3 regions of the Arthrobacter sp. BG3 genome follow, and region 1 is predicted to be linked to each of the others. Evidence: predicted binding sites of a transcription regulator. Region 1 holds the regulator's gene; each other region holds the start of a gene.
What was found. Region 1 encodes LexA, which represses DNA repair genes until DNA is damaged. Its sites were predicted from a motif close to TCGAACANNTGTTCGA; they were not measured.
Positions count from the first base shown of each region.

Region 2: AC1MFL_RS18065 (DUF6504 family protein) is a predicted target of LexA. The motif match lies at 4,859-4,874, and genes of this name have one in related genera.
Region 3: AC1MFL_RS09640 (shikimate dehydrogenase) is a predicted target of LexA. The motif match lies at 7,226-7,241, and genes of this name have one in related genera.

Region 1 is NZ_CM155270.1:590,202-599,786, reverse strand. It holds gene AC1MFL_RS02710 (class I SAM-dependent methyltransferase) at 1-19, opposite strand, end outside; gene hflX (GTPase HflX) at 476-2,044, shown strand; gene AC1MFL_RS02700 (ATP-dependent DNA helicase) at 2,037-4,163, shown strand; gene AC1MFL_RS02695 (transposase) at 4,669-5,196, opposite strand; partial or broken gene AC1MFL_RS02690 (IS110 family transposase) at 5,378-5,890, opposite strand; gene lexA (transcriptional repressor LexA) at 6,164-6,913, opposite strand; gene AC1MFL_RS02680 (LysM peptidoglycan-binding domain-containing protein) at 7,255-7,701, shown strand; gene AC1MFL_RS02675 (histidinol-phosphate transaminase) at 7,758-8,876, shown strand; gene hisB (imidazoleglycerol-phosphate dehydratase HisB) at 8,943-9,569, shown strand; gene hisH (imidazole glycerol phosphate synthase subunit HisH) at 9,566-9,585, shown strand, end outside.
Region 2 is NZ_CM155270.1:3,990,664-4,000,248, forward strand. It holds gene AC1MFL_RS18025 (mycoredoxin) at 1-24, opposite strand, end outside; gene AC1MFL_RS18030 (DedA family protein) at 384-1,067, shown strand; partial or broken gene AC1MFL_RS18035 (SOS response-associated peptidase) at 1,264-1,991, shown strand; gene AC1MFL_RS18040 (alpha/beta hydrolase fold domain-containing protein) at 2,349-2,777, opposite strand; gene AC1MFL_RS18045 (alpha/beta hydrolase fold domain-containing protein) at 2,692-3,234, opposite strand; gene AC1MFL_RS18050 (VOC family protein) at 3,617-4,039, opposite strand; gene AC1MFL_RS18055 (chorismate mutase) at 4,054-4,380, shown strand; gene AC1MFL_RS18060 (hypothetical protein) at 4,391-4,777, opposite strand; gene AC1MFL_RS18065 (DUF6504 family protein) at 4,938-5,273, shown strand; gene AC1MFL_RS18070 (DNA polymerase III subunit alpha) at 5,270-8,770, shown strand; gene thrS (threonine--tRNA ligase) at 8,877-9,585, shown strand, end outside.
Region 3 is NZ_CM155270.1:2,162,193-2,171,777, forward strand. It holds gene ligM (vanillate/3-O-methylgallate O-demethylase) at 1-1,336, shown strand, start outside; gene AC1MFL_RS09610 (GntR family transcriptional regulator) at 1,380-2,081, opposite strand; gene AC1MFL_RS09615 (NAD(P)-dependent oxidoreductase) at 2,179-2,952, shown strand; gene AC1MFL_RS09620 (hypothetical protein) at 3,060-3,296, opposite strand; gene AC1MFL_RS09625 (ATP-dependent DNA ligase) at 3,554-4,630, shown strand; gene AC1MFL_RS09630 (MFS transporter) at 4,791-6,110, opposite strand; gene AC1MFL_RS09635 (IclR family transcriptional regulator) at 6,337-7,176, shown strand; gene AC1MFL_RS09640 (shikimate dehydrogenase) at 7,343-8,224, shown strand; gene AC1MFL_RS09645 (bifunctional sugar phosphate isomerase/epimerase/4-hydroxyphenylpyruvate dioxygenase family protein) at 8,224-9,585, shown strand, end outside.

The sequences.
Region 1 (9,585 bases):
AATAATGTGCGGACTCCATAACTGCCCAGATTAGTTGGCCCCCGGCCCGTAGGCGAAACCGCGGCCACGGGCCGGAGCTGGCCTTACCGTCTGCTAGTGTTAAATACATGTTCTTGAACTTCAAGTAGCCGGCACGGGTTAAATCCCGTCCCCGTAGCGACGCAGGTAGTTACCTTCCGCTCAGTGCGCCAACCCCCTCGATGATCCCGCCAGGGACCACCTGTTGGCGCCCGATCCACTTGGAGTTGGGCAGTGCCCCCCGGGGCGCGGCCGAGCGGCAGCCACTCCTCCTCAAGGCCACGCCTGTTCCCCCCATTTGCACCGCTCCCTCGCGGAGCCCACCCTGCCCCGGCGCCGCTGCCGAAGGCACCCCAGGAGACCCGGTTTGACCAATAGTCGTCAGCCCAGCGCGAATACCGCCCCACACAGCACCGATCGGCACTATTCTGAAACTGCCGAACCTCTAAAGGAGACCATGACCAGTCAGCCCAACACCGGACCCGATTCAGCAGCCCAGGACATGAGTCCTGCGGAAATCCAGGCTGTCATCGACCGGATCCTCTCCAAGGACACCCCTGCCCGGAAAGCAGCCCCGGCTGCCGGTGCACCCTCGTCGGTGCTCGGCAAGGCTCAGGCGATTTCCCGGCTGGATGAGGAACACAGCAACTATGACGGCGACCAGCAGGACCTCGCGGAACGGCACGCCCTGCGGCGTACTGCCGGGCTGTCCACCGAGCTCGAAGACGTCACCGAAGTCGAATACCGGCAGCTGCGCCTCGAGCGCGTTGTGCTGGCCGGCCTCTGGACCGAAGGCACCCTCGCCGACGCCGAGAACTCGCTCCGCGAACTCGCCGCCCTCGCCGAAACCGCCGGCTCGGAGGTCCTCGACGGGATCGTGCAGCGCCGCGCCAAGCCCGACCCCGGAACCTTCCTGGGCTCCGGCAAGGCCCAGGAGCTTAAGGACATCGTGATGTCCACCGGCGCGGACACCGTCGTCGTCGACGCCGAGCTGGCCCCGTCCCAGCGCCGCAGCCTGGAGGACATCGTCAAGGTCAAGGTCATCGACCGTACGGCCCTGATCCTGGACATCTTCGCCCAGCACGCCAAGAGCCGCGAGGGCAAGGCCCAGGTGGAGCTGGCCCAGCTCGAGTACCTCCTCCCGCGCCTGCGCGGCTGGGGCGACTCGATGTCCCGCCAGGCCGGTGGCCAGGTGGGCGGTGCCGGTGCCGGCATGGGGTCGCGTGGTCCCGGTGAAACCAAGATCGAACTGGACCGCCGCCGCATCCGCACCCGGATGGCCAAGCTGCGCCGCGAAATCGCCGCAATGAAGCCGGCCCGGGAGACCAAGCGGGCCAACCGCCGTCGTAATGCCGTGCCGTCCGTGGCGATCGCCGGGTACACCAACGCTGGCAAGTCCTCGCTGCTGAACCGGCTGACCGACGCCGGCGTCCTGGTGGAGAACGCCCTGTTCGCCACCCTGGACCCGACCGTCCGCAAGGCCGAAACCTCGGACGGACTGGGCTACACCCTCGCCGACACCGTGGGCTTTGTCCGTTCGCTGCCCACCCAGCTCGTGGAGGCATTCCGCTCCACCCTGGAGGAGGTTGCCGACGCGGACCTGATCCTGCACGTCGTGGATGTCTCCCACCCCGACCCGGAAGGCCAGATCGCCGCCGTCCGCAAGGTCTTCAGCGAAGTCGACGCACGCAAGGTTCCGGAAATCATCGTCCTGAACAAGGCCGACGCCGCTGACCCCTTCGTGATCGAACGGCTCAAGCAGCGCGAACCGCGCCACGTGGTGGTGTCGGCCCGCACCGGGGAAGGCATCCCGGAACTGCTCAAGGCCATCAGCGAGGGCATCCCGCGGCCCAGCGTGAAGCTGGAACTGATGATCCCGTACAACCGGGGTGACCTGCTCAGCAAGCTGCACGAGACCGACGCCGAGATCCTCAGCCTCGACCACGAGGAAGCGGGCACCCGCGCCGTCGTGATGGTGCGCGAGGGATTCGCCGCTGAACTGGATTCGTTCATCAGCAATGACTGAGGCAGCGGTGACCGGGGCGGAGGCGGACAGCCCAGCCAGGGACGACCCGGCCGCCGGGAAACACCCCCCGGTTAAGGGCGGCCGGACCGGCGAGGAGTTCGTCATCGAGCTCCTCGACCGGGCCGTTTCCGGCATGGGCGGCCAGAGCCGCGACGGCCAGCACGAAATGGCCCGGCAGGTGGCGCACGCGATTGACAGCGGCGACCACCTGCTGGTCCAGGCCGGAACGGGAACGGGCAAATCCCTGGCATACCTGATCCCGCTGATCGCCCATTCGCTCGTCAGCGACAAGCCCACCCTGGTCTCCACCGCCACCCTGGCCCTGCAGACCCAGATCGTCGGCCGGGACCTGCCCCGGCTGCTGAAGACCATCACCCCGGCGCTGGAACGGCCCGTCAGGATTGCCCTCGTCAAGGGCCGCTCCAACTACGTCTGCCGCCACAAGCTCGACGGCGGCTTCCCCTCGGAAGAACCCTCGGAGGGGCAGCTCTTCTCGCTCGGGGAGGACACCTCCGTGCCGCATTTCGCCGCGGCGATGGGCGGCCCGTCGTCCCAGCTCGGCAAGGAAGTGGTCCGGCTGCGCGAATGGGCCGAGGACACCGTGACGGGGGACCGGGACGAACTCCTGCCCGGGGTGACGGACCGTGCTTGGCGGCAGGTCTCCGTCACTTCCATGGAATGCCTCGGCGCGCAGAAATGCCCGCTGGCGGCCGAATGCTTCAGCGAACTGGCCCGGCAGAACGCCGCGGACGCCGACGTCGTCGTCACCAACCACGCCATGCTGGCCGTGAGCGCCTTCGAGGGCCTTGCCGTGCTGCCGGAATACGACGTCGTGGTGGTCGATGAAGCCCACGAGCTGCAGGACCGCGTGACCGGCGCCGTGTCCGGCCAGCTCTCCGTCGCGATGATCCATGCGGCCGCGTCCGGGGCCCGGAAAAACACCGGCATCACCGTGGACGCCCTGAACAACGCCGCGTCCAACCTCGAACTTGCCATTGAAGGGGTCCCCACCGGACTCATGCCCAACGGACTGAACAGCGAACAGCTGGACTGCGTCGACCAGCTGCGCGACGCCTGCCGCGCGGCACTCTCCGACTCCAAGGGCGACAGCGCCAACATGGTCGACGGCGGCCGGCAGCTCGCGCGCTCCCGCCTGATGGTGATCCTGGAACTCTGCGAACGGCTGCTTGCCGCCCGGGAAAACCGCGAAGTGGTCTGGTTCTCCCGCAACAGCACCTTCGACCCCCAGCAGGGCTACTCCCAGCCCGACGAGTCCGCCCCGGCGCTGATCAACATCGCCCCGCTCAGCGTCGCCGGACGGCTCCGCGAGGGCCTGTTCGCGGACCACACCGTCATCCTGACCTCGGCGACGCTGGCAATCGGCTCGGCTTTCGAACCGGCCGCCGGCGGCCTTGGCCTGGTCGGGCCCGGCGCCCCCAGCTGGACCGGGGTCGACGTCGGCTCCCCCTTCGAGTACCCCAAGCAGGGCATCCTGTATGTCGCCAAGCACCTGCCCAAGCCCGGCCGCGGCACGTCCCCGGAAGCCCTCGACGAGCTGGAGAAGCTGATCCGGGCCTCCGGCGGCGGCGCCCTCTGCCTGTTCTCCTCCCGGCGCGCCGCCGAGGACGCCGCCGAGGCCATGCGGCCCCGGCTGGACATGAGCATCCTCTGCCAGGGGGATTCGACCATGACCGCGCTCGTGAAACAGTTCGCCGACGAACCCGACACCTGCCTGTTCGGCACCATGTCCCTGTGGCAGGGTGTGGACGTGCCCGGGATCTCGTGCCGCCTCGTTGTGATCGACCGGATCCCGTTCCCGCGGCCCGACGATCCCCTCATGACGGCCCGGTCCCGGGCAGTGGCCCAGGCCGGCGGTAACGGCTTCATGAGTGTTTCCGCGACCCACGCCGCCATCCGGCTGGCCCAGGGTGCCGGCCGCCTGATCCGCACCACGACGGACCGGGGGGTGGTTGCGGTGCTGGACTCGCGGCTGTCCACCGAGCGCTATGGGGGATTCCTCCGCGCCGCCCTGCCGCCGTTCTGGCCCACCACCGACCCCGCGGTCGCCCTGGCGGCCCTGGCGCGGCTCTCGAAGGAATCCGGGCAGCCCGCCCCCTAGCTGGCTATAGGTCGTGTCAAGGCCGTGTCCGGGCACGACCGGTGTGCGCCCGGGAGGGCCGGGGGCGCTCGTAATTGGGTGTGGTGGCTGACGGTTTGTTGGCTGGACCGGCATGGTTCCAGACGCGCCCACGCTGACTTATCCGACCTCGGGCAATTCTCCGGGTCATCTGGCGTCGTTCGGGCTGCGGCCGGGGCGAAGGGCCGGGCGCCAAGCTAGGCGCGGCGTAACGCGTGAGCGTCCGCCATAGCTGCGGCGGCGTCTGGTCCGGCCCTTCGTCGGTTCCAGCGTCTCACCGCCGGCCGGAGTTGTGAAGTGGTTTTGGGTTGGTGCACCTCCTTGAATCCCGGAACTGGCGGCTTTCCGGCTGGCCGAATGGTGTGCCGCCGGCTTGTCGCTGTCAACGTCGTTCGTCCTCGCTGCGCTGCGGGCGCTCCATGTTGACCGCTCCCTTGCGCCGACGGCGGGATCGGCAGCTATCCGGCAAAGCCCCGGGCCCGGATGCTTACTCCCAGCGGGCGGGGTCGTAGACGACCTCGTCCCGGACCATGGCATACGCGATCCTGGTGGCGCGGTGCGCCATCGCGCAGGCGATGACACCGCCTTTCTTCCCCCGTGCCTTGAGCCCGGCGGCGTAGGCCCGGCTGGGCGGGTCAGTCAACCACAGGCCCATGCCGAGATCGATCAAGGCCCGTCGCAGCGCCACGCTGCCTTCCCTGCTGATGGATCCGTCACGTCGCTTGCCAGCGGACTCGTACTGGGTGGGTGAGAGCCCTGAGGCCCGGTAGATCTGTGAGGGCCCGGGCCAGCGCTGCGGGTCGCCCACGGCAGCGCCGTAGTTTGCGGCGCGGACCACACCCCACCCCGGGGTAGTGGTGAGCGTTGCGAACGGGCTCAGCGGCAGCAGACGGGCAAGCTCCGCTTCGGAGGCATCGATCTGCGCCGTGAGCTCCGTGACCAGCGCCAGATCCGCGGCCAGGATTTTCCGCGCCACCGCCGCGTCCACTGTGGTCAAGCGCGTCGCGGGCGGCATCGACCAACCGTTCGGCCAGCGGCTGGCGGACCTGAAGGCCGCGGACGGCCGCGAACCGGACGAAGCGGCCCGCCCCCAGCGCGGCGAGCCGCTTCGGGTCGGCGAATTCAGCGGCCACGAGCCTGCCGACCCTGGTGCCGAGGACGTCGGGCAGAGCCAGCGTCAGGCCGGGGAAGGCGCGGTCCAGCTGGCCCAGCAGTTGGTTCTTCGTCGCGGTCCGCGCCTGGACCCGGCGGGTCCGGTGCGCGGCCCACGCGCCAAGCTCACCGATCACGGCCTCACGGTCAGCGACCTCGATGCCGCGGCCGGCCAGCACCAGCTCCGTGATCGCCTCCAGATCCAAGGCATCGGTCTTGATTCGCCTGCGTCCCTGGACCCTGCGCTGTTCAGCGACATGCGCCGGATTCAGCTCCAGCACCTGCCAGCCCGCAGGCCACACGGACGGTCCCAGCAGCGGCCGGTGATAGTGCCCGGCAGCCTCTATCCCGACCTTCACCGGACCATCCGCGCCCGCCAGTCTGCTTCTGATCAGCCCGAGGACCCCCTCCAGACCCGGGCCGGTCATCTCAAAATCCACCGGACCCAACAAGCGGTGCCGGCCCGCATCGGTGACCGACAACGCAACCACCGTCTTGCCGACATCCACAGCGACAACCACAGGGAAATCAGTGGCCGCAAAGGCCTGAACAGACATAACAAACACCTCCGAAGGTATCGGGAGGGCCCCGCGGATCATTGCGTCCGGGCCCCAAGGGAATCTGATACATCCCGTCCTGACATCTCCGGAGGTGTTTGGGAAGGACTAACTCAACTCATATCAGCTGCGCAGCCGGTAATCCCGCAGCGGCCGGAAACCCGCACCAGGGGCTGTGCCGTCCCGGCACCCGGGCAGCAACGCGGAAAGGGCCCCGTCCAATGCCGGCGGGGCCCTTGCGCGCAGGTTCTCGGGGCTGCCGCCCGTTGCCCTCTACAGGGAGCGCAGCACCGAGACGACCTTGCCCATGATGACGGCGTGGTCGCCGAGGATGGGCTCGTACTGGGTGTTCTGCGGCAGCAGCCACGTGTGGCCGTCGCGCTGGCGGAACGTCTTGACTGTTGCCTCGTCATCCAGCAGCGCGGCGACAATGTCGCCGTTGAGGGCGTCGCCCTGCCGGCGGACCACCACCCAGTCACCGTCACAAATGGCGGCGTCGATCATCGAATCGCCCGCAACCCGGAGCATAAAGAGCTCACCGTGGCCCACCAGCTGGCGGGGCAGGGGCATAACGTCATCGACGACCTGGTCGGCGAGGATCGGGCCGCCGGCGGCGATGCGGCCCACGAGCGGAACCATGGCCGTATCGGTGGCGCTGGCCAGGTCCGACACGGACAGCCCGCCGATTGTGCGCAGGCCGCTGGACTTCTCCACCCCGGAAATCTTGGTGGTTCCCTCATCGAGGGTCAACGGCATCAGCACCTCCATGGCGCGCGGGCGCTTGGGGTCACGCCGCAGATAGCCGAGTTTTTCGAGCTGTGAGAGCTGGTGGGTGACGCTGGACAGGCTGGCCAGTCCGACCGTGTCGCCGATCTCGCGCATGGACGGCGGGTAGCCGTTGTCCGTCACGGAGCGCTGGATCGTCTCCAGAATCTTCTTCTGCCGGACCGTGAGGCTCTTGGGTGGCCGGGCTGCCTGCGGGCTCCGCTGCGTGGCCCTGCCGCCAGTGGCTTGTGCTGCCATGTTCGCCAACGCCTTTCCGTTCCGCCCGGCCGCCGTGGCTGCAGCTGCCGGGAACTTCCGGCCTGAAATGTCAGACCCTGCTGATCAACTGCAGAAGCGGTTGTTCTTTTACTCAAACGTAGGCCAGCCGCACAGCATTTTCAAACATTTGTTCTAGCGAGTCTCGACAATGTTCGTCAATAAGTGCTAAAACTGAACAGGCAAGGTTCGAATATGTGTTCTAGTCTGACACTGCTCGGGCACAGCACGGCGTTCGGTTCTTTGTTCGAAGGTTAGGCCGGTTGGCGGCGCGTATGTGGAGTACGCCGGGCGGCACAGTATGGTCCAGGAGGGCTCAGTTCATGTCAGCATCAAGCGCGTTTCACGACACTTTCGGCCGCGACGCATTCGGCAACTACGGCCGGCCCGACGGCGGTGCCGCCGTCAGCGGGCACATCCCGGCAGGGAGCGGAACTCAGGCACGGCCGGCCAAGGCTGCGCCGCTCCGGCTTACCCGGCGGGGACGCTTCGTCTTCATCGGTGTGCCGCTGATCCTGCTGGCCGCACTCATCCTCTCGTTCAGCGGCTTCTTCAATGCACCCGCCAAGGCTGCCGAGTCCGCCGCCGGACTGACTCCGACCCCCGCCGTCAGCGTCACGGTGCAGCCCGGTGAATCCCTCTGGGCCATCGCCGCGACCGTGGCGCCGGAGCGGGATCCCCGCGACGTCGTCGCCGACATCATCGAGCTGAACAACCTTGAGGCCGCCCGGGTCGTGCCCGGCCAGGCACTCTTCATCCCGTCCAAGTAGGGCAGTCCAACCGTCACAGTTTCAGGGCCCGCAGCGATCTCACTTAAACTAGTGAAGTGACTGACCAGTTAGAGCGCCTGAACCGACTTCCCCTCCGGACGAATCTGCGCGGCCTGACGCCATACGGCGCCCCGCAGCTGGACGTCCCCATCCTGCTCAACGTCAACGAGAACACCCATGGTGTCCCCGCCGACGTGCGCGCCGCCATCACCGAGGCCGTCACGATCGCCGCGGCCGGCCTGAACCGCTATCCGGACCGGGAATTCACCGAGCTGCGCGGGGCCCTGGCGGAATACCTTGCGCACGGGCTGGGTGCAGAGAACATCTGGGCCGCGAACGGCTCCAACGAGGTTCTCCAGCAGATCCTCCAGGCCTTCGGCGGCCCCGGCCGGACCGCTCTGGGCTTCCCTCCCACATACTCCATGTACCCGCTGCTTGCTGCCGGCACGGACACCGGGTACCTTGCCGGCGTCCGCACCGATGACTACGGCCTGAGCGCCGAGTCCGCCGCCCGCCAGGTCCGCGAACTCCAGCCGAACATCGTCTTCCTCTGCTCCCCGAACAACCCCACCGGAACCGGGCTTGGCCTGGACGTCGTGGAAGCCGTCTATGCGGCCGGTGAAGCCAGCCAGACCATCGTGATCGTCGACGAGGCCTACCACGAGTTCGCCCATGACGGCACGCCCAGCGCCCTTACCCTGCTGCCCGGCCGGGAACGGCTGATCGTCTCGCGGACCATGAGCAAGGCCTTCGCCCTGGCCGGAGCACGCATCGGCTACATGGCGGCAGCGCCGGAGGTGACGGACGCCCTGCGCCTGGTCCGGCTCCCGTACCACCTCTCGGCCATCACCCAGGCGACCGCCCTGGCGGCCCTGCACCACCGGGTGGCGCTGATGGCCGACGTCGAGGACATCAAGATCCAGCGGGACAGGATCGTGTCTGAACTGCAGCGGATGGGACTGAAGCCGGCCGCCTCCGACTCCAACTATGTCTTCTTCGGCGGCCTCGACAACCCGCAGGAAATCTGGCAGGGCCTGCTCGATGCCGGCGTGCTCATCCGGGACGTTGGCATCCCGGGGCACCTTCGCGTGACGGCCGGGACTGAGACGGAAACCACAGCCTTCCTCGAAGCCCTCGAACGGATCCTGGCCGGCCGCGCAGTGCAGCCCGCCTAGACTTAACCCAGGCCATCCACCCTGCCCTGTTCGCCGGGCACCGTCGTCATCCAAAAGGACACCCACATGAGCAACACCGGATCAGCCGCTGCCGAGGGCCGGACCGCACGCATGGAACGGACCACCAGCGAGTCATCGGTGCTGGTCGAAATCAACCTGGACGGCACCGGCGTCTCGGACATCAGCACCTCGGTCCCGTTCTACGACCACATGCTGACGGCACTGAGCAAGCACTCCCTGATCGATATGACGGTCAAGGCCACCGGCGACACTCACATTGACGTGCACCACACGGTCGAGGACGTTGCCATCACCTTCGGCGAGGTCCTGCGCACCGCGCTCGGGGACAAGGCCGGGATCCGCCGCTTCGGCGAGGCCACGGTTCCCCTCGACGAGGCCCTCGCGCACGCCGTCGTCGACGTCTCCGGCCGCCCCTACCTTGTGCACGGCGGAGAGCCTGCAGGCCAGGAGTACCACCTGATCGGCGGACACTTCACCGGTTCCCTGACCCGCCACGTTTTCGAAGCGATCACCCTGCACGCCGGAATCTGCCTGCACATGAACGTCACCGCCGGCAGGGATCCGCACCACATCGTCGAGGCCCAGTTCAAGGCGTTCGCGCGCGCCCTGCGCGCCGCCGTCGAACCGGACCCCCGGGTCAAGGGCATCCCCTCCACCAAGGGTGCCCTGTGACCGGCAAGCTGCTCAA
Region 2 (9,585 bases), 1.1 Mb from region 1:
GCCGGATTCGGGGGTGAAGTCCACGAAGTTCTCCTTCAAGCTGTTTGACGGCGCTGGTGGCAGCGCCGGTTGCCGACAAAAAGTCGTACGTCATTGGCAACAACCGTAACCCGCAGGCCGCTATTCCCGCACAGCGGGTGCGGTTACAGGCGGACGATGGTTTCGCCCCCGAGCCCGGCAGCAACACGGTTGCTGTTCTTGCCATGCCCGGAGTCTATGGGGCGGACCAATGAGGCGACTGTGCTCTTGACGCGGCCCGGGCCACAAGGGTAGACAGGGGCCATCCCGGTGCCGTCGCGGGGGTCCCGGCTGCAGAACAAACGCGGGCAGCGCGGGGACCGTCATTCTGACCCACGGCGGAGCAGCGGAGTGAGGTGTGAGCGATGACCGGATTTGTTGCCCTCCGCTTCGTGGCGCTCGGCTGGGCAGGCTTCGTCGCCGCGGAAGCAGGGATTGTGGACGAATGGGGGTATTACTTCGGCGTCTTCGTGATTGTGCTGGCCCAGTGCGCCGGTGTTCCGCTTCCCGCCGTGGCCGCACTGCTGGGGGCCTACGCCTCGGCGCGCCACGGAAATCTGAACCTTGCTGCCGTTATCGCGGTCGGCAGCCTGGGCGCCATGCTCGGGAGCACCATTGGCTACGTCCTGGGGCGGGTGGGAGGCCGTCCCTTGATGCTGCGACTTGCACAGCGCTTCCACGCCGACGAGAAACGCATCACCCAACTGGAGTCGTTCTTCGATCGGCACGGCGGCACCGCCTTGTTCTTCGGCCGCTGGGTCATTGTCGTCCGGCTCTGGGGCGCCATTGCCGCGGGGGCTGCCAAGATGCCGTGGCCCAAGTTCCTGCTGTGGAACATCACAGGGTCCATTGCCTGGGTCGCGAGCCTGAGTGTCCTCGCCTACCTGGCCGGGGCGCTGGCCCAAACCATCGGTGACGCTCTCGACATCGGCGGCTGGGTGCTGGTCCCCTTCGTCGTGCTTGGCCTGGTGGTCGTCTGGCGCCGGCGCAGACGCCGGAAGCTGAAGTTGGCGGAAGGGGCAGGGGACGGCGTGCCCGACGCCGACTGAAGCCGGCCAAGCTGTCAACCTGGTCCCGGCTGTCAACCTGGTCCCGGCGCGGCAGCCAACGCCATTACCCGCCTGCCCTGGGCAGCCGCGACCCTGCAACGGCCCCGGGACCGCCCGGCCACACCGTGAGGGCAGCACACCGGATGACAGGGGCGGGGCGCGGTGGCAAGCTGGTGCCATGTGTGGACGCTACGTGATGGCCCGGGCCGTCGGAGACCTGCTGGCCGAGTTTGACGCCGAACTTGAGGACGAGGTGGCGATTCCGCCGTCGTGGAATGTGGCTCCGACGGCGGATGTGCCGATCCTGCTGGAGCGGCTGGTGGACGGGGGACCGGTCCGCCAGCTCCATATTGCCCGGTGGGGCCTGGTGCCGTCCTGGGCCAAGGATCCGGGGATCGGGTCGAAGATGATCAATGCCCGCAGCGAGAGTGTGCTGGAGAAGCGGCGTTCCGGAAGGCCACCCGCTCCCGGCGCTGCGCCGTCCCGGCCGATGGCTACTACGAGTGGAAGGGTGAGGGGCGCGGCAAACAGCCCTATTACGTGCACCCAAGGGACGGCCACCCGATTGTCTTCGCCGGACTCTACGAATGGTGGAAGGACCCGTCCAAGGCCGAGGGCGACCCGGACCGCTGGCTGCTCTCCACGTCGATCATGACCACCGACTCGCCGCCGGAGGGCTACGCCGGGGGAATGCTGGCCGAACTCACGGCACTGCACGACCGGGTGCCGCTCCCGATGGACCGCGGGACGATGCAGGCGTGGCTGGGCCCGCAGGCCGACGATGCCGCCGGACTCGTGGACCTGGTCCGGTCCGGGGCGCATGACGTTGCGGAGGGCTGGACAATCGACGCCGTCGGCACCGCCGTCGGGAATGTAAGAAACGACTCCCCGGAACTCATCCAGCCGGTGGGGAGCCTGTTTTAGCCTGGTGCCAGTCGCGCCGGACGGGAGCGCCGTCTTTGGGGTGAACGGAGGAAACGGGCGGTAATCCGTGCTGGATGCGGGAATCCCCGGCGGCGCCATCGTGCGGCGGCTCGTCTGTCCGCTGGTGCGGATGCTGCGTGGTGCCGCCGACAGACGCCGGCACCACCGCTGCTTCCTGGCACACCGGCTCGAATAGGCGTGCCGCCGTGTACTCCAGCCACGTTAGCCTCGCGACCGGGAACCTCAACAGGGTCATTGTGCCCTGGGTCACAGCAGTGCGGCTTTGTCGGCGAAAGCAATGCGGGCAGAGGTGGCTTAGGGCACCGAGGTACTCCGGCGTTTGAATCTCTCACCGCCTCAATGGCCTGACCAGTCAGGGTTCCCGCTTCGATCCGGTGTCAGCAACGGCAGCCCCCTGCCGCGGCGACCCGGCAAGAGGCCGTTGTCGCGAATTATGGATGCAAATCGCCGCAGTAAATTGTTCCCGGCCTGCAACGCCGTGGGGGACACCGCATCGAGACTGAGGAATCCGTGAACTTGTCCCGCATGACCAACGTGGTGGACCTCTGTTCCTGCGGCAATCAGCTTTTGAGCCAGAGCACCGCCCTCATCACGAAGCGGATCGTGTTCCGCCGTTGCTATCACCGTCGGTGGCAGACCGCTGAACCTGACGTGCAATGGGCTCCACATCTCGAGTTTTTCAGCGTCGATGTCCGGCACCCATTGCTGTAGCGACCACGCTAAAGCCCCCGCGTCCAGTCCCCATCCCCACCCTGTCTGCTGCACGCTCGCTGTCGCCGGCAAGGGACGGGGAACCCTTGATTGATCCTGGAATTGCCGCTGGCCCGACGGCCCACTTCAGGGTGGCGACCACATCGTCAATCGCCGCCGGTGCCGGGTTCTCCGGCGCTCGCCGATAGTGGACCGCCAGTACCGCGGCGTTGGCCTCCACTGCCAGACGGCGACACGTCCGGTCATGGGAATCGAGGTCCCCGAAAATGAAGGCCCCGCCATGGACGTAGACAACGAGCGGCAGGGGCTGCGCGGTGGGGCGGTAGAAACGCAGTTGAACCGCGTTGTCGCCGGGCAGCGACAGCTCCAGTACCTGAAGCAAGCTTGGCCCGGCCGGCCTCACACGCTCGGCGCGCAGCTTGTTCACATCCAGGGGCGGGGCCTCTGCTGGTTGTGACCGGATGTCCGATATCCACTGCGTCAACTCGTCATCGGCAAATGTCTCTTTCACCTGCCAGTGATCTCCTGAGGAATGCCCCTTGACGGACCTGGACCAGCAGGGAAGGCTTTGGACCCGGCCGGCTGAATCCCACGCCGCCGTAGGAGCGGTCTATCCAGCGGGCCCCGCCCCGGTCGATTGCGGAGCGTGCCACCCCGGTAGGCGCGGAACGGCAGGCAGACGTCGATGCCGGGCGCTGCATCATGGCATTCGCCCAGGGAGACCCGGCCGGACCAGGGCCTGAGCGCACAACAGGCACCTCCGTGGAGGACGCTCTGACGAGTGCCTCCATGCGGTCATGCTGCTTCCAGGATTCTTCCGGGCTAAGCCATCCTGTGAGCTCCATGACGCCGGTATGGCAAAACCCCTGCGGGGCTGACCCGCCGACGGCGGGTCAGAGCGTGACTTTGCCGCCGCTGTCGACCGCCCAGCTGGGATTGAAGGCAACTTCCCAGCGGTAGCCGTCCGGGTCGGCGAAATACCCGGTGTAGCCGCCCCAGGGCTGGGTCTTCGGAGCGGCGACGATGGAGGCTCCGGCGGAATCGGCCTCTGCCATCACCGAGTCGACTTCCCTGGCGCTGCCCAGGTTGTGGCTCAGCGTGATGGACGGACTGGCAGTTGGGGGATCGGTGGCGGCTTCGGCCTGCATCTGCCCGGTGTCCCAGAGCGAGAGGATGAGACCGTGATTGGCCTGAATGAAGAGGACCTCGCCCCGGACTTCCCGGTGCACGGGCCAGCCCAGGCCGTCGACGTAGAAACGGCGGGAGGCCTCGACGCTGTGGACGCCCAGTGAGATCAGATCGACTCGTGGCTGCATCCTTCGATATTGTCATGGACATGTCCACAAATCACCAAGACGAAAAAGCTGCCAAAGCCGACCGGGAACAGCTGGCCGCCGTGCGGGTTGCTGTTGACGAGGTGGACGAGCAGATCGTGTCGCTGATCGGCCGCCGCGAGCGCCTGATCCGGATCGCCGGAACCCTGAAGGCGGACAGTGCCGAGGTGCGGGCCCCCGGGCGCGTGGAGCGCGTTATCGAACACGTCCGCGCCACCGCGGAACAGAAGGACATCGACGTCGACCTCGTGGAGAAGACCTACCGGGCAATGATCGACGCGTTCATCACGCTCGAGCTGGAAGTCTACAAAGCCAGCTCGTAGGGCCGGCGGCCTAGAGGGCTTCCTCCACCGGGACATTCGCCTGGTAGTCGCGGCCGTCGCAGTCGCTGAACGCCGTCATGAGGTGGCCCTTGGCCAGGCCCATGACCGTGCTGAGGGGAAAGTGCCCGGTAATGGTGTTGCCGGAGTGCTCCACGCCCTTGAGGTCAAAGTTCTCCTCCGTGCCGTCGTGGCTGAAGCAGTAGAAGGACACTGCCTCCCCGTTCATGAACTCGATCCCCATTCGTCGCTGGTGGGAATGATCCGGGGTAGCCGCCACCAGCCCCACCACATAGGCGCCCTGGCCGGGGATATTTCCGTCTATATCGAACTTCGCCACCAAGGACATGTCCTCGGCGGCGATGCTTACGTGCTTCAGAAGTGCGTTATGGGAGCTCATGGCTCAATCCTGCTACCTGTGCCTGCGTCCGTCCACCCCTGATCTAGGTTTTGCCCCGGCACCGTCGTAGACTGGAGTTGTTCGAATATGTGTTCGAATAGTTGCCTACTGTTTTGGTACAGATGATGGTTTATTCAGATGGTGTGGTCCGGGAGGCACGATGGGCATGTTCAGCGAGTCGGTGGACGTCGTCTGCTCACCTTCCGGCCAGCCGCTGGAGCTCGACTGGGCCGGCCGCCACTACACCGTCTGTGCGGAACCGGTGCGCTGGTACGAGCGGCGCCAATGGTGGGCGGAAGAACAGCGGGCGCCGCTGGGCAGCGGCCCCGGGCTGGTGGACCATGAGATCTGGCGGGTCCAGGTGCGCCCGGCGGATTCCTCCAACCTGGAAAGCCTCCTCACCCTTGACCTCACCCGGCATGTGGGCAGCGGGCGCTGGCGGCTGCTGCGGATCCATGACGCCCTGCTTCCAGTCCGGAAGCCCGAATCAGCATGAGCTTCACCCATCTCCACGTCTCCACCGCCTTCAGTGCCCACTACGGTGTCTCCTGGCCGGAGGAGCTGGCGGCCGCCGCGGCCGCGGACGGGGCAACGGCGCTCGCCTGCACGGACCGCGACGGCCTCTACGGCACGGTCAAGCACCTGTTGGCCTGCATGGCCGCGGGGCTGGACCCCATCGTCGGGGTGGACCTGGCGGTCTTTGACGACGACGGCGACCTCCGCACCCAGGTGGGGGGACGCGTCGTCGTGCTGGCCCACGGGCACAACAACGGCGCCGGCTACCGGGCGCTGTGCCGGCTGATCTCCGATGCGCATGCCCGCACCACGGGCAAGGCCGGGGGAGCGGTGCCCGTGGCCGTTACCCGGGCCGAACTGGCCTCCCGCACCCTGCACCCGGAAACCCACCAACCGGTGCTGACCGTGCTGGTCGGCCCGGACTCCGACGTCGGACGGGCCATGGGAGGAAGGCGCTACCTGCGCCCCCGCACCCTGTTCAAACGCTGGCTCGACACCATGCCGCCCGGAACCATCGCCGCCGAGGTGGTCAGCCAGCTCAGCCCGCCCGGGGAGCCGCTCAGCACCGCCCACGCGGTGCGGATGCTCAAGCTCGCCGCTGAACACGGGGTTCCGGCCGTGCTGAGCAATGCCGTGCGGTATGTCGCGGAGGACGGGGCCGCCACCGCGGACGTGCTGGATTCCGCCCGCACCCTGAAATCGCTCCCCGAACTCTCCGCCGCCCCGCTGCTCCAGCCCAACGGGCAGGGCTGGCTCAAATCCGCGGCACAGATGCTCCAGCTGGGCAAGGAGATCATGCACGCCGCCGGATACGGCGCCGCCGACCTCAAAAGCCTGATGGCGCAGACCGAGGCGCTCGCGGACCGTTGCCGCATCGATCCGGTGACGGACATGGGCTGGAAACAGCCCGTAGTGCCGGAAGCCTCGGTGATCGGCATCGCCGGGGACGCCCTCGTTGAACTCACCCAGCGCTGCGAAGCTGGCATCAGCAGGCGGTTCCCGGGGATCACCGGCAAGCCCGCGGAGGAGCTGCGCTCGCGGCTGGGCCACGAGCTGCGGATCATCGACAGCCTGGGCTTCGCCGCGTACTTCCTGACCGTGGCGGAAGTTTCCCGGATGATCCTGGACATGGGGGTAAGGGCGGCGGCCCGCGGCTCGGGGGCCTCCAGCCTGGTCAACTACCTGATCGACGTCAGCCAGGTGAACCCGCTGCAGCACGACCTCATCTTCGAGCGCTTCCTCTCCCGGGACCGGGCCACCCTGCCGGACATCGACATCGACGTCGAAAGCGCCGAACGGCACAACGTATACCGGAAGATCTTTGAGCGCTTCGGCTCCGAGCGCGTCACGCTGATGAGCATGCAAAACGGCTACCGCGCTCGCGGTGCCGTGCGCGACGCCGGCCTGGCGCTCGGCATGGAGGAGGGCGAAATCGGGGACATCGCCAAGCAGCTGTGGCGTTTCTCGGCCCGGAACTTCCGCGAGGCCCTTGAGGAAAAGCCTGAGCTGAAGGAGTTCGCCGGCAGGGTGGGGCAGCGTGGTGTCGGGGAAAACCAGCAGCTGGACCTGCTGGTGGACCTGACCGAACGGCTGGACCGGCTGCCTCGGCATATCTCCATGCACCCCTGCGGGGTCATCCTGGGGGACGCCACCCTGCTGGACCGTACACCCGTGCAGCCCAGCGGACTGGGCCTGCCGATGAGCCAGTTCGACAAACACGACATGGACCCGATGGGCATGCTCAAACTCGATGTCCTCGGCGTCAGGATGCAAAGCGCCATGGCCTTCGCCGTCCGCGAAGTGATCCGGCTGCATCCCTCCAAGGCCGAGGTTGTGGCAGCGGGGGCCCACCCGGTGGGGCCGGACGGCGCCGGGCCGGACTACATCGCCGGGAACGGCCTGATCGACCTCAACGCCGTGCCGCTCGACGACGAACCCACCTATGAGCTGATCCGCAGCACCCACACCCTGGGCTGCTTCCAGATCGAATCCCCCGGGCAGCGCGAGCTCATCGGCAAACTCGCCCCCCGGGAGTTCAACGACCTCATCATCGACATTTCCCTCTTCCGGCCGGGACCGATGAAATCGGACATGGTCCGGCCCTTCCTGGAGCACCGGCATGGCTTCGCCCCCGAGGTCTACCCGCACCCGGACCTCAAACCCGTGCTCAAGGAAACGCACGGCGTCACCGTCTTCCATGAACAGATCCTGAAGACCTTCGACGTCATGACCGGATGCGGGCTGGCACGGGCCGACGAATTCCGCCGCGCCCTCGGCAACGAGGTGCTGGAAGGAAAGGTGGAGGAATTCTTCCGCAAGGAGGCCAGGGCCCGTGGCTACGGCCCCGCAGTGGTGGACAAGGTCTGGGGGACGCTGAAGGCCTTCGGCAGCTTCGGGTTCTGCAAAGCCCACGGCGCCGCCTTTGCCGTGCCCACCTACCAGTCGGCATGGCTCAAGACCCACCACCCGGAGGCCTTCCTCGCCGGGCTGTGGGAACACGATCCGGGCATGTATCCCAAGCGGCTCCTCGTGTCCGAGGCCCGCCGGCTCGGCATCCCGATCCTGCCCCTGGACATCAACCGGAGCCACGCCGAGTACCGGGTGGAACGCGTGGACACCGGCCCGGAGCGCGGCAAGCTGGGCATCCGGCTGAGCCTGAACGGCATCTACGGTCTCTCCGGAACCGAGCTGAAAAGGATCGTGGCGGGACAGCCCTATGACTCGCTCGCGGACCTGCGGGCCAGGTCCCGGCTCAGCAAACCGAGCATCCAGCGGCTGGCCCAGCTCGGTGCCTTCGACTCCCTGCACCGGGCCGCCGGCGGGACCGCCAACCGTGCCGACCTCGTGCATCACCTGCAGTCCCTGCAAAGCCGGCCGCAGCGCAAAGGCCCCGACGTGATCGAGGGGCAGCTGTCGCTGCCGCTGGGCGACGTGGAACTGAAGAACCTCAAGGCGGGGCTGCCCGAACCCACCCTGGTGGACACAGTTCGGGCCGAGCTGGACCTGATGGCCGTGGATGTCAGCGACCACCTGATGGCCAGCCACCGGCCGCTGCTGGACCGGCTCGGCGTCACCACCGCGGACAAGCTGCTGGGACTGCGCAACGGCACCGAGGTGCTGGTCGCCGGAGTCCGGGTCGCCACCCAGACACCACCCATGCGGGGAGGCCGCCGCGTGGTGTTCATCAGCATCGACGACGGCACCGGCTGTGTGGACTCGGTGTTCTTCCATGAGGCCCAGGAGCTGGCCGGACCGCTGCTGTTCGGCACCCGGCTGCTGCTGATCCGGGGGACCACCCGGCGGACCGGTCCCAGGGGGATTAGCATCAGCGCCAGCATGGCCTGGGACCTGAGCCGCACCGGCACCCTGCCGTTCCCGGTCCCCGCCACCGGGATCCCGGAAGACCGGGAACCGGATCCGCCGGGCGCGCTGGACGGCATCAGCCGCAACCTCGCCATCACCGGGCTGGGCGGCTGAGTGGCGCGTTGGTTGGCCTCTGCAGAAACCGATAGCATGGACGAGGCTGGCTGTGGTCCCCGTACGCCACAAGCTACGAAGCCTTAACCTTGAATAGGAGACACCCGTGTCAGATGCCCAGCAGATCACCCTTCTCGTCGATGGCGAAGAGACCAAGGTGGCTACCGGGACCACCGGCGCGGAACTCTTTTTTGAGCGCCGCGACGTCGTAGTGGCCCGTGTCAACGGCGAGCTGAGGGATTTGGACCAGCCGCTGCCCGAGGACGCCACGATCGAGGGCGTCACCATCGATTCCCCGGACGGCCTCAACGTCCTGCGCCACTCCGCCGCCCACGTCATGGCCCAGGCCGTGCAGCAGCTGCGCCCCGACGCCAAGCTCGGCATCGGCCCGTACATCACCGACGGCTTCTACTTCGATTTCGACGTCGAGGAGCCGTTCACGCCGGAGGACCTGAAGACCCTGGAAAAGATGATGCAAAAGATCATCAACCAGAACCAGAAGTTTGTCCGCCGCGTGGTCAGCGAGGACGAGGCCCGCGAGGCGATGAAGGACGAGCCGTACAAGCTCGAACTGATCGGCCTCAAAGGCGCCGGCTCCGACGCCGACGGCTCCAGCGTTGAGGTGGGCGGCGGCGAGCTGAGCATCTACGACAACGTGGAGCGCAAGGAAGGCACGACCGTCTGGTGCGACCTGTGCCGCGGCCCGCACCTGCCCAACACCAAGCTGATCTCCAACGCCTTCGCGCTCACCCGCTCCTCCGCGGCGTACTGGCGCGGCAGCGAGAAGAACAAGCAGCTGCAGCGCATCTACGGCA
Region 3 (9,585 bases), 1.6 Mb from region 1:
CACCTATATCTACCCGGTGGTCCCCGCCGAGTTCACCAACTGGCGCCGCGAGCAGCGCGCCTGGCGTGAGACCGCCGTGCTCTACGACCAGTCCCACCACATGGTGAACTTCTTCCTGAAGGGCCCCGATGCCCTCAAGCTCCTCTCCGACACCGGCATCAACAGCTTCGCGAACTTCCCCATCGATACCGCCAAGCAATTCGTGCCGACGGCGTCCAACGGCGGCGTGATCGGGGACGGCATCCTCTTCCACCTGGCCGAGCACGATTTCGTCTACGTCGGACGTGCACCTGCTGCCAACTGGCTCCAGTTCCACGCCGAGACCGGCGGGTACGACGTTGAGTGCAGCTACGACGACCGGTCGCCGTCGCGCCCGTACGGCCAGGCCGTCCAGCGTGAGTACTACCGCTTCCAGATCCAGGGCCCGAACGCCTGGCAGATCATCGAGAAGCTCAACGGCGGAACCCTCGAGCAGGTGAAGTTCTTCCACCTGGGCCACCTGGCAATTGCCGGGGAACAGGTGCGCACCCTGCGCCACGGCATGGCCGGCGCCCCGGGGCTGGAGATCTGGGGACCATACGATCAGCACGGCAGGATCCGTGACGCCGTGCTCGAGGCCGGCGCCGAGTTCGGCATCGAACCCTGCGGCTCGCGCGCGTACTCCTCGAACACGCTTGAGTCCGGCTGGATTCCTTCGCCGCTGCCGGCGATCTACAGCAGTGAAGCGGAGCGTGCGTACCGTGAATGGCTGCCGGCCACGAGCTACGAGGCGATCAACGCGCTCGCGGGTTCCTTCGTCTCGGAGAACATTGAGGACTACTACCTCACCCCATGGGAGCTCGGCTATGGCTCGTTCGTGAAATTCGACCACGACTTCATCGGCCGCGATGCCCTGGAGCAGGTAGATCCTGCCAGGCAGCGTAAGAAGGTCACGCTCGCCTGGAACGATGAGGACCTTGCGAAAATCTGGGCGTCCTTCCTGGACCGCGACAAGCCGGGCTACCAGTTCTTCGACATCCCGAACGCGAACTACGGCTCGTCGAACTATGACTCGGTGGTCGATGCCGACGGTGCGGCGGTGGGCCTCTCGCTGTTCACCGGTGTCACGGCCAACGAGCGACGCGGGCTGTCGCTGGCGACGGTGGACCCCAGCGTGGAGCCCGGCACCGAAGTCCGCGTCGTCTGGGGGGAACCCGGCGGCGGATCGGGCAAGACCACCGTGGAGCCCCACGAGCAGCTCAGCGTGCGCGCCGTCGTGAGTCCTGTGCCCTATGCCGTCACCGCACGCACCGAATACCACGGAGGCTGGCGGACCGCCGGCGCCGCTTCCAGTTGAGGTCCTGCCACCCGCCTGGCGCTCGGTCAGGCAGGTCGGGCACTCAGCTGGCGGCCGCTGGTCCGGATTCCGCCGATGAGACCTCGCGCAGGGCGTCGATGACGCTGAGCAGGTGGCTGCGCACGGCCTGCTCAGCCGCCCCGGGATCACGGGCGACGACGGCGTCGATAATCGCGGCGTGCTCCAGTACCGAAACCTTCGCCCGCTGCGGCCGCGACGACAGCTTGAACTGGTGCCGGACGCTCTGCGCGTGCAAACGGGACAACACTTCGGAGGCGGTGGCATGGTTGCTGAGTTCGCGGATCCGGACGTCAAGGTAGAGGTTCAGGCGCGAATATTCGACAAGATCGCCCTCGGCGACCGACTCGATCATCCGGGCCCGCAGGCGGTGGAAGGCCGCGGCATCGTCGTCGGAAATGCTCGCGGCGGTCTTCGCGGCGCACAGGCCCTCGACACCTATCCGCACCTCAAGGATCTCGATGGCCTCGTCCACGGAAATCGCCCGTACCCGGGATCCCCGGTTCGGCAGGCGCTCCACCAGCCCCTCGCCGGCGAGTTCGAGCAGCGCGGTGCGTACGGTGGCCCGGCTCGCCGAGAACGCGGCACCGAGATCTGCCTCGATGAGCCGCTGGTTGGGCGCGTACTCACCCCGGATGATCGCGTCCCGGATGAGGTCGGTGACCCTCGGGTCGACGGCGGCTGCCGTTTCGGCCGCCAGTGACTGACCGCCAGAGGCTGACGACATGTGCACTCAACTCCCAGAATCTCCGAACAAGGAAGGGGCCCCGATGCGGGACACCATATTGTCTACAATCTTAGGAGCAACGGAGGGGGGCGCCCGCATGCGCGTCGCCGTTTTGGGTCTCGGGGAAGCCGGGAGCATCTATGCGGCGGACCTTGCCGGGCGCGGAGTCGGTGTTACGGCGGCCGATCCCGCCGCCCCCGTCGTTCCGGCCGGGGTCACATTCGCCGGCGCCGTCGGCGAGGCCGTGGCTGGGGCTGACGTGGTGCTGAGCCTGGTCGGGGGGCGTGCTGCGGAAGCTGCCCTCGAGGAGGCCCTGCCCGCGATGAGACCGGCAGGCATCTTCGCTGACATGAACACCGCCGACCCGGCCGAAAAGCGGCGGCTCGCGAACCGGGCGGAGCGGCACGGCATCGCGTTCGTCGATGTCGGCATCCTGGCGCCGGTTCCGCGTGCACGGATCGAGACGCCGCTGGTGCTAAGCGGCGCGGGGGCCGGCAAGCTGCTGCCCGTCCTCACCGGATGGGGGATCCCGGCGGCCTGTGTGGGCAATGACGCCGGGGTGGCCGCTGGCCTGAAGTTGCTTCGCAGCGTTTTTATGAAAGGACTGGCGGTGACGATCATTGAGTCTGTCACGGCCGCCCGGGCTGTAGGGGCCGAGGACTGGATCATCGACCAGATCGCCTCGGAGCTGGGTCCTTCGGGCCAGTCGCTGGTCGCGCGGATACTCGAGGGCACCCCGCGGCACGCCGCGCGGCGGGAGGCCGAGATGTGTGATGCGCGCACCTTTCTCGAAACGCTCGGCGCCCCCCATCCGATGACCGACGGCACGATCGAGTGGCTGCATTCGCTTTCGCGGGCGGAGCCAGGATGAGCCGGTGGCTCCGGACCTGGCCGCGGGCAGTCCTTACTGACTACGCCCGCGGCCCCGGTCGAACGTTCTGGCGGGAAAGTGCGAATAGTCTGCGGCCCACCACGGGCTCAGGCGACCCGCCAAAGGCTGCATGCGTCAGTGTTGATCGCTTTCCGGGTGCCGGACTGCCGGTCCATGATCCAGACGACGCCGATTCCGGGCGCGGTTTCTTGGACGCTGCCGCGGCGGATCACGACGTCGTCGTAGTTTGGGCCGACCTTCAGCCGTGCCTCGATTTCGTCGCCGCGGTGCAGCTGATCCAGGGCGCGGATGCGGGTTACATGGGCTTTGGCTTCCTTCAACATGGCGGGGCCTCCTGGACTGGAGAGTGGTGCCTGCTCTTGCCGGCACTTCCAGTGTGCGGTGCCAATGTTGCCGCCGCGTTTCGGCCCGGTAAGACGTGGGTTAGCGTTCGACGCCGTTGCCGTTACGGCTGTCCATATCCCAACCGCCCGCCGCCCGCCGCCCGCCGCCCGCCGCCAGCCGCCCGCCGCCCGCCAGATGGCAGCCGCTGCCGGGCGGCCACTGGCGGGCAGCGGACTGCGGGACCAGAATGGGGCCTATGCAACTGCCGCTGATGCCCCCGATCGCGCCGATGCTGGCGAAGCCCGTAAGTGCCCTGCCGGAGGGCCCGGTGATGTTCGAGCCGAAGTGGGATGGGTTCCGCTCCATTATCTTCCGCGACGGCGGGGAGGTGGAGATCGGCAGCCGCAACGGCAAGCCACTGACCCGGTACTTCCCCGAACTGGTCGAGGCGCTGAAGGCCAACCTCCCGCCGCGCTGCGTGCTCGACGGCGAGATCATCATGGTCGGCGCCTCCGGCGACCGGCTCGACTTCGACACCCTGCAGCAGCGGATCCATCCCGCCGCAAGCCGGGTCCGGCTGCTGGCCGAGCAGACGCCGGCGAGTTTTGTCGCGTTTGACCTGCTGGCCCTCGACGACGAGGACCTCACGGCGCGTCCCTTCGCCGAACGGCGCGTGGCGTTGGAGCGCGCCCTCGCCGGGACTGCGGCGCCGGTCCATCTCACCGCCGCGACCCGGGACAGGGGCACCGCCGAGGAATGGTTCCGCCAGTTCGAGGGTGCCGGGCTCGACGGGATCGTGGCCAAACCGCTGGACGGGCCGTACCTGCCGGACAAGCGCTCCATGTTCAAGATCAAGCACGAACGCACCGCTGACTGCGTTCTTGCCGGGTACCGGATACACACCTCCGGGCCGGATCGGATCGGCTCACTGCTGCTCGGGCTCTACGGCGGCGACGGCGCACTCGCCAATGTGGGTGTGGTGGGCGCCTTCCCGATGCAGCGCCGCAAGGAACTCTTCGAGGAACTCCAGCCGCTCGTGACCAGCTTGGAGGAGCACCCCTGGGACTGGTCGCGGCAGGAGGACGGGACCCGGACGCCGCGCAATGCCGAGGGCAGCCGGTGGAGCGGAGGCAAGGACCTCTCCTTCACCCCGCTCCGGCCGGAGCGGGTGGTGGAAGTGAAATACGACCACATGGAAGGCGCACGGTTCCGCCACACCACGCAGTTTGTCCGCTGGCGCCCGGACCGTGACCCGCGCTCGTGCACCTATGAACAGCTCGAGGAACCCGTCCGGTTCGACCTGGCTGCCGTGCTGGGCGCCGGCCAGGACTGACCCGCACTTTCCCGCCCGCCTCGCACCTTGTGACTTGCGGCGCCCCGGCCCGTTGTTTCCACGGGCCGCGAGGGACACGAAAAGCCCGGCATGTTCCGTGAACACGCCGGGCTTCCGGTGGTGCCGCCCGAAACCACTGGGCGGAAACGCTGCGGCCGGGTTACTTCAGGCCGAGCTCCTTGGTGGGAGTCCTGAAGGATTCCTTGGCGGTCATGGCCGAGACGGCCGCGATCACGCAGATGACGGCGGTGAAGATACTGATCTGGACCCAGCCGCCGGGCTTGATGCCGCCCATGGCCGCGACGATGGCCGGGGCGAAGCCTGCCATCAGGAAGCCGAGCTGGGTGCCGATGGCCAGGCCGGAGAAGCGGACCTTGGTGGTGAACATTTCGGCGTAGAACGAGGGCCAGACGGCGTTGGAGGCTGCGTAGCCGAAGGAGAAGAAGCCGATGGCGGTCAGGAACATCAACGGCACGCTGCCGGACTCGAGGCTGAGCAGGAACACCGGCGTCAGGACCGCACTGGACAGGGCGCCGTAAATAAAGACCGGCTTGCGGCCGATCCGGTCCGCGAGCTTGCCGAAGAGCGGCTGGGTGCCGAGGGCGAACACGTTGGCGCCGACAACGAGCCACAGGGTGGTGGTGCCGTCCACGCCGGCGACGTTCTTGGCGTAGGCGATGGCCAGGGTGCCGAACACGGTGGAGACGGCGGCGATGAAGGCGCAGGCGACGACGCGGAGGACATCGCGCCAGTGGTCCTTGAGCAGGTCCGCGACGGGGAGCTTGGAAATCTGGGCGGTCTTCTGGGCTTCCTCGAAGGCCGGGGGTTCGTGCAGGGTGCGGCGGATGAAGAACGCAACAAGCACCACAACGGCGCTGAGCCAGAACGGGATGCGCCAGCCGATGCCGTACTTGATCTCATCCGGCAGGGCCAGGACGGGGATGAAGACGAGGGCCGCGAGGATCTGGCCGCCTTGGGTTCCGGTCAGCGTCCAGGACGTGAAGAAGGCCCGGCGGTTGTCCGGCGCGTGCTCCAGGGTCATGGAAGAGGCGCCGGCCTGCTCGCCCGCCGCGGAGAGGCCCTGGCAGAGCCGCGCCAGCACCAGCAGGGCCGGGGCCCACCAGCCGATGGTGTTGAAGTCGGGCAGGCAGCCGATCACGAAGGTGGAGGCGCCCATCAGCAGGAGCGTGAACATGAGGACCTTGCGGCGGCCCACCCGGTCACCGAAGTGGCCGAGAATGACGGCGCCGATCGGACGGGCGACGTAGGCGAAACCGAAGGTTGCGAAGGACATGATCGCGGCGTTGGCGCCGGCGTCCGGGAAGAAGACCGTGGGGAAGATCAGCGCGGCGGCGGATCCGAAGATAAAGAAGTCGTAGTACTCGACGGCGCTGCCCAGGAAGCTGGCGAGGGCCGCCTTCTTCGGTGTCCCGGCCGGTGCGTCAGTGCCCGGCGTCATGGACGGGAGTGTCTGGCTCATGGTGTTCCTTTGTGTGACGACATTGTCGCGGATGGATCAGGAAGGTCTCGGCCGCCGCTGGGTTTTAAGTGTGCGGCAGCAGGAGGTTCGTGGAAAGACCCGGACGAGTAGCCACATGGTGGGAGCTACTTGTGCGATGTAGCAATCATGACTGTGAGGGCAGTCACTTGTCAACAGAAATAATCACCATCTAGAAATAGCTCTCACCATGTGAGAACATTGAGTCATGAGTGTGAATCAAGACACAGAAGAGACCGGGACCGCCTCCGCCCCCGCAGCAGCCGCCGGCAAGGGCGCCAGGGCCCCGAAGGGGGACTCCCGGACGGACATGGTTGGCAAGGCCCTGGGCCTGCTGGTCCTGTTGGGTGACGAGCCGCGGGGCGCGAGTGCCGCAGAGCTCTCCCGCCGGGCGGAGCTGCCCTTCAGCACGACCTACCGCCTGCTGGGTTCGCTGACCCGCGACGGCTTCGTGGACTACGAGCCGGACGGGCGCCGCTACCACCTGGGCCTGCGCATCTTCCAGCTCGGCCAGCGGGTGTCCAACCACCACGGATTCGCCGGCACCGCCCTGCCCATCCTGCGGCGAGTCACCGAGGAGACCGGCGAGGCCACCATCCTGTCGGTGCGCGACGGAAACCACCACCTCACCGTCAACAAGGTGGACGGGCCCCAGACCTTCCGCGTCACAAGCGACCCGGGCCATCTGGGCGCACTGCACACCACCTCGGTCGGCAAGGCGCTTGTGGCCTTCGCCGATGACGCCACCCGAAGCCAGCTCGTTGAGGAACTCGAGCTGGAGCCGCTGACCGAATTTTCCATCACGGACCGCGAGGCCTTCCGCGCCGAGATCGAGCTTGTCCGCCGGCGTGGCTACGCCGTCATGGACGAGGAGAACGAGCTGGGCATGCGGGCCGTCGCCGTCCCGGTGTTCAACGCCCAGGGCCACGCGTTTGCTGCGCTGGCCACGGCGGTCCCGGTCTTCCGGATGAGCGTGGAGGCCCTCGTGGCCCTGGTTCCGCTGCTCCAGTCGGCGGCGTCCGAGCTGTCCGCCCGGCTGCCCCAGTGACGGATTCGGCCGTCCGGACGGACAGGAGTCGTCATGCTTTGTTCGCTAGTAGAACAAGCGTGCAACATGTGAACAATTGTTGTAATGTAATCCCCATCACCCGGCCCGCAGCCGGCGCCCAGTGCGTCCCCGCCCGCCGAGTGCCGTTGTCAAAGGAGCTAAACGGATGAGCAATCGAGCAGAGTCCTTTCTCGTGGGCCTGATCGGCGATGGTGTGATGCCGTCGCTCACGCCCCCCATGCACGAACGCGAAGGCGATGTGCAGGGCCTCCGGTACCTCTACCGCCCCATCGACCTCACCGAGCTGGGGCTTCCCGGCCAGAGCGTCGGTGAACTCCTGACCGGCGCGTACCGCCTGGGTTTCAACGGGTTGAATATCACCCATCCCTGCAAGCAGCTGGTGCTGGAACACCTGGACGAGGTCACGCCGGACGCACGGCGCCTCGGCGCGGTCAACACCGTGATCATTCGCGACGGCCGCTTCATTGGCCACAACACCGACTTCTCCGGGTTCGCCGCCGCCCTGGCCACCGGCCTGCCGGGAGCCAGGTTGAACCGGGTGGTGCAGCTGGGTGCCGGTGGCGCCGGGTCCGCCGTCGCCTACGCCCTGCTCACCGCCGGTGTCCGGGAACTGGACCTGGTGGACACCGACCCCGCCCGCTGCGGGGCGCGTGCCGCCGAACTCGCCGGCTTCTTCCCGGACCAGCTGGTCACCGCGCGGACGACGGCGGAGCTGCCGCAACTGATGCCACTCGCCGACGGCCTGGTGCACTGCACCCCGGTGGGAATGGCCGCCCACCCGGGGGTGCCGCTGGACATGTCCCTCGTGGAGCCCCGGCACTGGGTCGCGGACATTGTTTACCGGCCGATCGAGACCGAGCTGGTCCGCCAGGCCCGGGCCAAGGGCTGCGACGTGCTCGACGGCGGCCGGATGGCGGTCGGGCAGGCAGCCGACGCCTTCCGGATCTTCACCGGCCTCGAGGCCGACGCGGACCGGATGCGCGCCCACTTCCTGGAGCTCGTCGCAGCGGAAGAGGTGGCCGCCTGATGCGCACCGGAATCGCCACCGTCTGCCTCTCCGGCACCCTGCGGGAAAAGATGCAGGCCTGCGCCATTGCGGGTTTCGACGGGATCGAAATTTTCGAACAGGACCTTGTCACCTCCCCGCTGAGCCCGGAGGACGTCCGGAAGATGGCGGCCGACCTGGGCCTGACGCTGGATCTGTACCAGCCGTTCCGCGACTTTGACAGTGTGACCGCGGAGCTGCTGGCCGCCAACCTGCGCCGGGCGGCGGCCAAGTTCCGGCTGATGTCCCGCCTCGGCATGGACACTATCCTGGTCTGCTCCAACGTCGCCACTGCCAGCATTGATGACGACGGGCTCCGGGCGGAGCAGCTCGCAGCCCTCGCCGCCCTGGCCCAGGATCACGGGGTCAAGGTGGCCTACGAGGCCCTGGCGTGGGGAAAGTACGTCAACGACTACGAGCACGCCCACCGCCTCGTGGAGACGGTGGACCACCCCAACCTGGGGACCTGCCTCGACTCGTTCCACATCCTCTCCCGCGACTGGGACACCGCCCCGATCGAATCCTTCAACCCCGAGAAGATCTTCTTTGTCCAAGTGGCCGATGCGCCCAAGCTGTCCATGGATGTACTGTCCTGGAGCCGGCACTACCGGGTGTTCCCGGGCGAGGGGCAGTTCGAACTCGCCAAGTTCCTCGGCCACGTGGTCCGGGCCGGGTACACCGGGCCGGTTTCCCTGGAGGTCTTCAACGACGTCTTCCGGCAGTCCGACGTCGACCGCACTGCGGTGGACGCGATGCGGTCGTTGATCTGGCTTGAGGAGCAGAGCGCGAAGTGGCTGGACGCCGCCCCGGCCTGGAAAAGCACCGCCGAAGAAGACGCCGCTGGCACCCGCTTCTCCGCCCGCCGCCGCTACCCGATGGAACTGGCCACGCTCCCGCAGGTCGCCGAACCGGGCGGATTCAACTTCGCCGAGGTCAGGGCCGCGGACACCGCCGCCCTGGAAACCCTGCTGGGCCAGCTGGGATTCGCGTCCAACGGGCGCCACCGGACCAAGAATGTGCAATTGTGGACCATGGGCCACGCCCGAGTGATCATCAACGAGGACTCCTCCCAGGAATCCCGCGACGCCGGGGCCGCAGCCGCACCCGCGATTTCGGCCTTGGGCTTCGACGTCGAGTCCCCCGTGATTGCCGCGGCCCGCGCCCAGCAGCTCAAGGCCCCGGCCGTGCCGCGCAAAAGCCAGGCCGACGAGGAAATTTTCCAGGGCTTCGCCGCCCCGGACTCCACCGAGATCTTCCTGTGCCAGGGCAGCCCCGACGGCACCGCGGTCTGGACCCGCGAATTCGGCGAGGGACTGGAAGCCCCCGCTGCCGGCCTGACCGGG